3 regions of the Streptomyces sp. NPDC088817 genome follow, and region 2 is predicted to be linked to each of the others. Evidence: riboswitches for the same ligand, from Rfam matches in the RefSeq annotation. Region 2 holds a riboswitch; each other region holds the start of a gene.
The links. A riboswitch is a leader RNA that binds a small molecule or an ion and turns the genes downstream of it on or off. The one in region 2 is predicted to bind thiamine pyrophosphate.
Positions count from the first base shown of each region.

Region 1: another riboswitch for thiamine pyrophosphate. It lies ahead of ACIP4X_RS23465 (thiamine ABC transporter substrate binding subunit); the one in region 2 lies ahead of thiC (phosphomethylpyrimidine synthase ThiC).
Region 3: another riboswitch for thiamine pyrophosphate. It lies ahead of thiO (glycine oxidase ThiO); the one in region 2 lies ahead of thiC (phosphomethylpyrimidine synthase ThiC).

Region 1 covers NZ_JBIVJN010000013.1:65,180-68,447, reverse strand. The annotation lists gene rlmN (23S rRNA (adenine(2503)-C(2))-methyltransferase RlmN) at 245-1,351, shown strand; TPP riboswitch at 1,395-1,500, shown strand; gene ACIP4X_RS23465 (thiamine ABC transporter substrate binding subunit) at 1,583-2,659, shown strand; gene ACIP4X_RS23460 (ABC transporter permease) at 2,635-3,268, shown strand, end outside.
Region 2 covers NZ_JBIVJN010000016.1:36,540-39,807, forward strand. The annotation lists gene ACIP4X_RS26525 (YibE/F family protein) at 1-1,453, opposite strand, end outside; TPP riboswitch at 1,525-1,702, shown strand; gene thiC (phosphomethylpyrimidine synthase ThiC) at 1,695-3,268, shown strand, end outside.
Region 3 covers NZ_JBIVJN010000001.1:361,222-364,489, reverse strand. The annotation lists gene ACIP4X_RS01695 (thiazole synthase) at 1-30, opposite strand, end outside; gene thiS (sulfur carrier protein ThiS) at 34-234, opposite strand; gene thiO (glycine oxidase ThiO) at 231-1,397, opposite strand; TPP riboswitch at 1,395-1,506, opposite strand; gene ACIP4X_RS01680 (FAD-dependent oxidoreductase) at 1,615-2,844, shown strand; gene ACIP4X_RS01675 (helix-turn-helix domain-containing protein) at 2,911-3,268, shown strand, end outside.

The sequences.
Region 1 (3,268 bases), on a different contig from region 2:
TCCCACGGCCAGTCGTCGGCTCCGCCTGATCCCACGGCCAACCATCGAGCCCCCACCCGGACCGGGTGGGGGCTCGATGCCGTTCTCCTCGTGTATGAGGGTTCAGCGGCCAACCACCGGTCACGTCTCTCCCCTTGGCGGACTCACTCACCCCCTGCCGGACACCTCCGGAGTGTGCCACGCCCGCCGGGGCCGTCCGAGGCGCCGCAGGTCACCCAAGTGGATCTGCGACACTGGTACCACCATGCCCAAGCCCGGAGAACTTACTTTCGTCGCGCCGCGCGGTGCCAAGAAGCCGCCGCGGCATCTTGCCGATCTGTCGCCCGCCGAGCGCAAGGAGGCCGTCGCCGCGATCGGCGAGAAGCCGTTCCGTGCGAAGCAGCTCTCGCAGCACTACTTCGCGCGGTACGCGCACGACCCGGAGCAGTGGACCGACATCCCCACCGGGTCCCGCGCCAAGCTCCAGGAGGCGCTGCTTCCCGAGCTGATGACGGTCGTACGGCATCTGTCGACCGACCAGGGGACCACCCGCAAGACGCTGTGGCGCCTGTTCGACGGCACGCTCGTGGAGTCGGTGCTCATGCGCTACCCGGACCGGGTGACCATGTGCATCAGCTCGCAGGCGGGCTGCGGCATGAACTGCCCGTTCTGCGCCACGGGACAGGCCGGGCTCGACCGGAACCTGTCCACCGCCGAGATCGTGCACCAGATCGTCGACGGGATGCGCGCCCTGCGGGACGGCGAGGTGCCCGGTGGTCCCGCGCGCCTGTCGAACATCGTCTTCATGGGCATGGGCGAGCCGCTCGCCAACTACAACCGCGTCGTCGGTGCCATCCGCGCCCTGACCGACCCCGAGCCGGACGGGCTCGGCCTGTCCCAGCGCGGGATCACCGTCTCGACGGTGGGTCTCGTGCCGGCGATCCACCGGTTCTCCGACGAGGGCTTCAAGTGCCGGCTCGCCATCTCCCTGCACGCGCCCGACGACGAACTGCGCGACACGCTCGTCCCGGTCAACACACGGTGGAAGGTGCGGGAGGTGCTCGACGCCGGATTCGAGTACACCGCCAGGTCCGGGCGCCGGCTGTCCATCGAGTACGCGCTGATCCGGGACATCAACGACCAGGCGTGGCGCGGTGACCGGCTCGGCCGGCTGCTCAAGGGCAAGCCCGTGCACGTCAACCTGATCCCGCTGAACCCGACGCCCGGCTCGAAGTGGACCGCGTCGCGGCCCGAGGACGAGAAGGCGTTCGTCGAGGCGATCGCCGCCCACGGTGTGCCGGTGACCGTCCGGGACACCCGGGGCCAGGAGATCGACGGCGCCTGCGGTCAGCTGGCCGCCACCGAGAGGTAGCCGCGCGATGGCCGGAAGGTAGGCTGAGAACCTACACATCTTCATATTCCGACAGGGGAGCGCCACAGCGCTGAGAGTGCGGCACCGGCCGCAGACCCTCTGAACCTCGCCCAGGTCATTCTGGGTAGGAAGTTCGGTCACCACTCAAGCTGTTGTGCCCTGCCCGGGTGTCCCTCGCGGATCCCGGGCAGGGCCGCGTCTCTTCCTGGCCAACCCCCAGGAGGACATCCAGTGCACATCAAGACCTTCACGGCAGTCGTGGTCGGGCTCGGCCTGGTCACGCTGTCGGCGTGCGGCTCGTCACCGAACGACAAGGACTCCGCGGGCTCCAGAACGGTGACGCTGGTCAGCCACGACTCGTGGGCCGCGTCCAAGAGCGTCATCGCGGACTTCGAGAAGAGCTCCGGCTACAAGGTGAGGGTCCTGGAGGACGGCGACGCCGGCCGGGCCGTCAACAAGGCCATCCTCACCAAGGACAACCCGCAGGGCGACGTCTTCTTCGGCGTCGACAACACCCTGCTGTCGCGTGCCCTGGACAACGGGCTGTTCCAGCCGTACGAGCCGAAGGGCGCCGACCTGGTCCTGCCGCAGTACCGGGTCGACGAGGCCAAGCACCGCGTCACGCCCATCGACAGCGGCGACATCTGCGTCAACTACGACAAGAAGTACTTCGCCGACCACAAGCTGGCCCCGCCCGCCTCGTTCGACGACCTGATCAAGCCGCGGTACAGGAACCTCCTCGTCACCGAGAACGCCGCCACCTCCTCGCCCGGCCTCGGCTTCCTGCTCGGCACCGGGGCCAAGTACGGCGACAAGGGCTGGCAGGACTACTGGAAGAAGCTCAAGGCCAACGGCGTCAAGGTCGTCGACGGCTGGGAGCAGGCCTACAACCAGGAGTTCTCCGGTTCCGCCGGCGGCAGGAAGGCCAAGGGCGACCGGCCCCTCGTCGTCTCCTACGCCTCCTCGCCGCCCGCCGAGGTCATCTACGCCGACCCGCGCCCGAAGACCGCGCCGACCGGCGTCGCGCAGGGCACCTGCTTCCGCCAGGTCGAGTACGCGGGACTGCTCAGCAACGCCGGGAACACCGAAGGGGGCAAGGCCTTCCTGGACTTCCTGCTCAGCGAGAAGTTCCAGGAGGACATGCCGCTGAACATGTTCGTCTACCCGGTGCGCGAAGCCGCCCAGGTACCCCCGGAGTTCACCGAGTACGGTCCCCAGGCCAAGAACCCCGAGACCATGGCCCCCGACCGGATCGCCGCCAACCGTGACCAGTGGGTCAAGTCGTGGACCTCGCTCGTCCTCAGGTAGGCCGCGGACGCGGCCGCCGGACGGGGAACGCGGCGCGGCTCGGTCTCATGGCCGTGCCCGTCGCGTTCTTCGCGGTGTTCTTCGCCTACCCCGTGACCGCGATCGTCCGGCGCGGCCTGGAGAGCGACGGGGCCTGGCAGTTGGGGCGGATCACCGATGTGCTCGGACAGTCCGACATCCGGCACGTGCTGTGGTTCACCACCTGGCAGGCGCTCGCCTCCACCGCGCTCACCCTGCTCGTCGCCCTGCCCGGCGCCTATGTCTTCGCCCGTCTCGACTTCCCCGGTCGGCAGGTCCTGCGGGCCGTCGTCACCGTGCCGTTCGTGCTGCCCACCGTGGTGGTCGGCACCGCGTTCCTCGCGCTGGTGGGGCGCGGCGGCCTGCTCGACGAACTGTGGGGCGTCCGCCTTGACACCACGGTGTGGGCGATCCTGCTCGCCCACGTCTTCTTCAACTACGCCGTCGTCGTACGGACCGTGGGCGGACTGTGGGCGGGACTCGACCCGCGCCAGGAGGAGGCGGCCCGGATGCTCGGCGCCTCGCCGCTGACCGCCTGGCGCAAGGTCACCCTGCCCGCGCTGGCCCCCGCGGTGGCCGCCGCGGCACTGA
Region 2 (3,268 bases):
GAGCGGGCAGGGTGGCCGGTTCCGCGGCCTCCGTGGGTCCCGGACGGTCGGCCGAGACCACGAGCGCGGCCAGCGCCGTGGTGACCGGCACCGAGGCGACCAGGCCGATCGAGCCCACCAGCGTGCGCACGATCTCCTCCGCGACGAGCTCACTGGTGGCGACGGTCGTCACACCGCTCTGCGCGATGGAGAACAGCAGCAGCAGAGGGAGCGCCGCACCCGCGTACGCGAGGACGAGGGTGTTGACGACGGAGGCGATATGGTCACGTCCGATGCGGATGCCCGCCCGGTACAGCTCGCGCCGGCCCATCGCGGGATTGGCCTCGTGCAGTTCCCAGACCGCCGAGGTCTGGGTCACCGTCACATCGTCCAGGACGCCGAGCGAGCCGATGATGACACCGGCGAGCAGCAGGCCGCTCATGTCTATCGACGGATACAGGCCGTGGATCAGCCCGGTGCTGTCGTCGGTGTTGCCGGTCAGCGCGGCCCAGCCGATGAACAGGGAGCCCAGAACACCGATCAGCATCAGCGAGACCAGCGTGCCGAGTACCGCGACCGAGGTACGGGCGGACAGGCCGTGGCACATGTACAGCGCGATCAGCATGATGGCGCTGGCCCCCACCACCGCCACGACCAGCGGGTTCGATCCCTGAAGGACCGCGGGCAGGATGAACAGGTTCAGCACCAGGAAACTGATGGCCAGCGCGACCAGCGCCATGACGCCCCGCATCCGCCCGACGACCACGACGGCGAGCGCGAAGATACCGGCCAGCAGCGCCATCGGGAAGCGCCGGTCGACGTCGGTGACCGAGTACTGCAGGTCCTTGGGTGCCGAGGGCTCGTAGGCGACCACGACCTTCTCGCCCTGATGCAGCTGCCGGGACTGGTCGGGCTGCACGATCTCGGTGAAGGTCCGGCCCTTGTCGTTGCCGGTGTCCACCCGGATCGTGGCCTTCTTGCAGGCCCCGGACTGCTGCTGCTGTGCGGAGGAGCCCTCGGCGGTGGAGGTGTCGCCGGTCGGTGCGTCCCCGGAGGCGTTCACCGACCGGCAACTGACCCCGAGCACCTCGACGACGGTCGCCTGCTGCGTCTGCCGGTCGAAGCCGACGCCGGTGCGCTCGTGCGACGGGGCACCGCCCGGCCACAGAATGGCGAGCCCGGCCACCACCAGGACGGCGAACGGAATCAGGATCGCGGCGATCACCTTGCGGAGGTGCTTCGAGACGGGTGCGGCGGGCCCGTGGCTGTGACTGTGCCCGTGTCCGCCACCGCTCCCCGGACCGTGTCCGTGGTCGTTCCCCGGGCCGTGCCCGCCACCGGTCGCGGGACCGTGCCCATGGCCGATACCGGCGCCGTGCCCATGACTCGTACCGGTGGCTTCCTGGCCGTGCCGGAAGTCCTGTTCGCGCCGTGGTTCGGGCGGTGGATGGGGGAACCGCTCTGTCGTGGTCACCGCCCGATCATCGCAAGAACGGGCCGGGCCCACTGTTCACCGCGCCACAATGGACGCTAGCGTGGTGGCACCTTTGCACACGCGGGAGCTCGGAGCACCGGGCTGAGAGGGCGCTGACCTCCGTCTTCGCGATGTTTCACGTGGAACGTGCGATGTTTCACACGGGACGCCGACAGACGGACACCGCTGCGCCGACCGCCGAACCTGTTACCGGGTAATGCCGGCGTAGGGAGTAGGTCTCATGACCAACAAGGACGTACGCACGCCTGCCTCCAAGCAGCTCTCCGGCGACGAGGAGCAGATCGCTTCCGCCGCCTCCGGCGAGGAGGCCGGGAAGTCCATCGGCTGGCACAAGGGCTACGTGGAGGGCTCACGGCCCGATCTGCGGGTGCCGGTCCGTCAGGTGCACCTCACCAACGGGCAGTCGGTCACGCTGTACGACACCTCCGGCCCGTACACCGATCCGCTCGTCGGCACCGATGTCCGCCGGGGCCTGCCGCCGCTGCGGGAGAACTGGATCGTGGCCCGCGGCGACACCGAAGAGTACGCGGGCCGTCCGGTCCGCCCCGAGGACGACGGGATCAAGCACACCTCGCCGCGCGGCGGTCTGCGCAACCTCGACGCGGTGTTTCCCGGACGGCCGCGCCAGCCCCGCCGCGGCCGTGGCGGCCGAGCCGTGACACAGCTCGGGTACGCGCGGCGCGGGGAGATCACCCCGGAGATGGAGTTCGTGGCCATCCGGGAGAACGTCGCCCCCGAGACCGTCCGCGAGGAGATCGCGGCAGGCCGTGCGGTGCTGCCGGCCAACGTCAACCACCCCGAGATCGAACCGATGATCATCGGCAAGCGGTTCCTGGTGAAGGTCAACGCCAACATCGGCAACTCCGCGGTGACCTCCTCCATCGAGGAGGAGGTGGACAAGATGACCTGGGCGACCCGCTGGGGCGCCGACACGGTCATGGACCTCTCCACCGGCCGCAACATCCACACCACCCGGGAGTGGGTGCTGCGCAACTCTCCCGTCCCCATCGGCACGGTCCCGCTCTACCAGGCCCTGGAGAAGGTGGACGGCAGGGCCGAGGAACTGACCTGGGAGATCTACAAGGACACCGTCGTCGAGCAGGCCGAGCAGGGCGTGGACTACATGACCGTGCACGCCGGGGTGCGCCTCGCCCATGTGCCGCTCACCGCGAACCGCAAGACCGGCATCGTCTCGCGCGGCGGCTCGATCATGGCCGCCTGGTGCCTGGCGCACCACAAGGAGTCGTTCCTCTACGAGAACTTCGAGGAGCTCTGCGAGATCCTCGCCGCGTACGACGTCACCTACTCGCTGGGCGACGGCCTCCGGCCCGGCTCGATCGCGGACGCCAACGACGAGGCCCAGTTCGCGGAACTGCGCACGCTCGGGGAACTCGGCCGGATCGCCAGGCGTTTGAACGTACAGACCATGATCGAGGGCCCGGGACACGTCCCGATGCACAAGATCAAGGAGAACATCGACCTTCAGCAGGAGATCTGCGATGAGGCTCCGTTCTATACGCTCGGCCCGCTGACGACGGACGTCGCACCGGCCTACGACCACATCACCTCCGGCATCGGCGCGGCGATGATCGCCTGGTGGGGCACGGCGATGCTCTGCTACGTCACGCCCAAGGAACACCTGGGCCTGCCCAACCGTGACGACGTCAAGACCGGCGTCATCACCTACAAGATCGCCGCCCATGCGGCCGACCTCGCCAAGGGGCACCCGGGCGCCCAGGAGTGGGACGACGCGCTGTCCGACGCCCGCTTCGAGTTCCGGTGGGAGGACCAGTT
Region 3 (3,268 bases), on a different contig from region 2:
ACCACCGAGGACGAAGGGGTCGTCGGCCATGGCTCAGCCTCCCTGGACGGCGGTCAGCACTTCGACGCGGTCGCCCTCGGCCAGGGCCGTGGACGCCCACCGCGCGCGTGGCACGACGGTCTCGTTGAGGGCGGCGGCCACCCCGGAGGGCGCCGCGCTCAGGGTCCGCACGACGGTGCCGAGTGACGTGCCGGGCGCGACCCGGCGGGCCTCACCGTTGACGGAGATGTTCATACGGGCTGCTCCGTGAGTGCCGCGGCGTGGAAACGCCTGGGGGAGAAGGGGCGGACCTCGTCCGGCAGGTCGCCGGTGGTCAGGACGTGCGCCATGGCGTCACCGGTGACCGGCGTGAGCAGGACACCGTTGCGGTAGTGCCCGGTGGCGAGCAGCAGGCCGGCGAGGCCGGTCGGGCCGAGCAGCGGCGCGTTGTCGGGGGAGCCGGGCCGCAGTCCCGCCCTGGTCTCCGTGAGCGGCAGCTCGGTGATCCCCGGCACCAGCTCGTGCGCGTCGCGCAGCAGCTCGTACACGCCGCCCGCCGTCACCGTCGTGTCCCAGCCCAGTTCCTCGCTCGTGGCCCCGACGACCAGCTCCCCGTCGAGCCGCGGCACCAGGTAGACCTGGCTGCCGCGCACCACGGCCCGCACAGTACGGCTCAGGAACGGCGCGTACCGCTTCGGCACCGTCAGCCGCAGCACCTGTCCCTTCACCGGCCGCACCGGCGGCAGCACCTCGTCCGGGACGCCCGCGAGCCGTCCGCTGAGGCTGCCCGCGGCGAGCACCACCCGGTCCGCGGCCGGCGCGGTGCCGTCGCGCAGCACACAGCCCGTGGCCCGGCCGCGGGCCACGGTGAGCCGCTCGGCCCAGCCGCGGTGGAAGACCACGCCCGCCCGCTCGCAGGCCGCGACCAGGGCGCGGGCAAGCCGCCGCGGGTCGATCTGGTGGTCGCCGTCCACCCGCAGCCCGCCGCGCACGCCCGGCGCGAGCATCGGTTCGAGGCGGCGGCAGTCCCGCCCGGACAGCCACTCGGACTCCAGGCCCGAACGGCGCTGGAGGTCGTGCAGTTCCCGCAGGTGGGCGCGGTCGTCGGCGTCCAGCGCGACGGCGAGGGTGCCGCAGCGGCGGTAGCCGAGGTCGTGGCCGGTCAGCTCGGTCAGCTCGGCCGCGAAGTCCGGGTACCGGCGGGCGGAGGCCAGGTTGAGCGCGAGCAGGGTCTGCTCGCCGTAGTGCAGTTCGGTGACGGCGGCCAGCATCCCGGCGGCCACCTGTGCGGCCCCGCCGCCCGGCTCGGGGTCCACCACGGCCGTGGCGAACCCGCGCTGCGCCGAGCGCCAGGCCGTCACCAGGCCGATGATTCCGCCCCCCACGACGAGGACGTCGGACGTACGTGACGACGACATGGGCGTCCAGCCCCTCCCTTCGCCGGCATGACCCGGATCAGGTTCGTACGGTCGGAGGCCGCCAGCCTCCCTCTCAGCCCGGTGCGTCCGGGCTCCCGCGAGTGCGTGTACGGTCGCCACCCTAGCCCGGGTGGGGCAGGTTGCGGGAGCCGGTCGTGGAGCGGGTCACCCCGCACGCCCCTGACTGACGCCGTGTCAGTTGACTTATGGTGATCAGGTGAGCGACCAGACGCAGGAACAGGGCACATCGGCGCCGCGGCGCGTGGTCGTCGCGGGCGCCGGCATGGCCGGTGTGCAGACCGCGGTCGCCCTGCGCGAGCAGGGCTTCACCGGCACCGTGACACTGATCGGCGCCGAACCCCACCAGCCCTACGACCGGCCGCCGCTGTCCAAGGCCGTCCTGCTCGGCAAGGCCGAGGGCTCCGCCTTCGACATCGACTTCGAGGCGCTCGGCCTCGAACTGCGGCTCGGCTGCGAGGCACTGGCCGTGCGGCCCGGCACGCGCGTGCTGGAGACCTCGGCCGGACCGGTGCCGTACGACGTCCTCGTCCTGGCCACCGGCGCCGAACCGATCCGGCTGCCCGGCACGGAGGGCGTGCGGGGAGTCCACCTGCTGCGCACCCTGGACGACGCCGAACGGCTGCGGCCGGTGCTCACCGAGCAGCACGACATCGTGGTCGTGGGCGCCGGCTGGATCGGCGCCGAGTTCGCCACCGCCGCGCGCGAGGCGGGCTGCGCCGTGACCGTCGTGGAGGCCGCGGACCGTCCGCTCGCCGGGGCGCTGCCCGCGGAGGTGGCCGAGCCGATGACCGCCTGGTACGCCGACAGCGGCACCGAACTGCGCACCCACGCGCGCGTGGAGCGCGTCGAACCCGGCGCGGTCGTGCTCGACGACGGCTCCCGGCTGCCCGCGGGCGCCGTCGTGGTCGGCATCGGCGCACGCCCCGCCACGGACTGGCTGGCCGGCTCCGGCATCGAGCTGGGCCCGCACGGGGACGTCCTGGCGGACGACCATCTGCGCACGTCGGTGCCGGACGTGTACGCGGTCGGCGACTGCGCCTCCTTCCCCTCGGGGCGGTACGGCGAGCGCCTGCTGATCCACCACTGGGACAACGCGCTCCAGGGCCCGCGCACGGTCGCGGCCGACATCGTCGGCCTCACCCCCGTGGTCTACGACCCGGTGCCGTACTTCTGGTCCGAGCAGTTCGGACGCTTCGTGCAGTACGCGGGGCACCACACGTCGGCCGACGCCGTCGTCTGGCGCGGCGATCGCACCGGACCGGCGTGGACGGTCTGCTGGCTCCGCGAGGGCCGGCTCGTCGCCCTGCTGGCCGTCGGCCGGCCGCGGGATCTGGCGCAGGGGCGGCGGCTGATCGAGTCCGGCACGCCCATGGATCCGCGGCTGCTGGCGGACCCGGCGAAGCCTCTGAAGGCGGCGACCGCGTGAGGCGCGCGTCCCCGGGTGGACGGGCCTGGCTTCCGAGTGTCAGTGGCAGATGGCACGCTTGTCCTCGTGACCGAGATTGACACGAAGATCGACGCTCTCGTCCCTGCCTGGCTCACCCTTCCCGACATCGCCGAACAGCTCGGCGTCGAGGTGACACGTGTGCGGCAGCTGGTCAAGGAGGGCCAGCTCATCGCCGTGCGCCGGGGTGAGAACCGCGCGCTGCACGTTCCCGCCGCCTTCATCGACGGCGACAAGGTCGTCAAGGGCCTGTCCGGCACCCTGACGCTCCTGAGGGACGACGGCTTCACGGTCGAAGAGATGATCGAATGGCTTTTCACCCCCGACCCGACCCTGCCGGGCACCCCCGCCCAGGCCCTGAGTGAGAACCGCGGCACCGAGGTGAAGCGCCGCGCCCAGGCCCTCG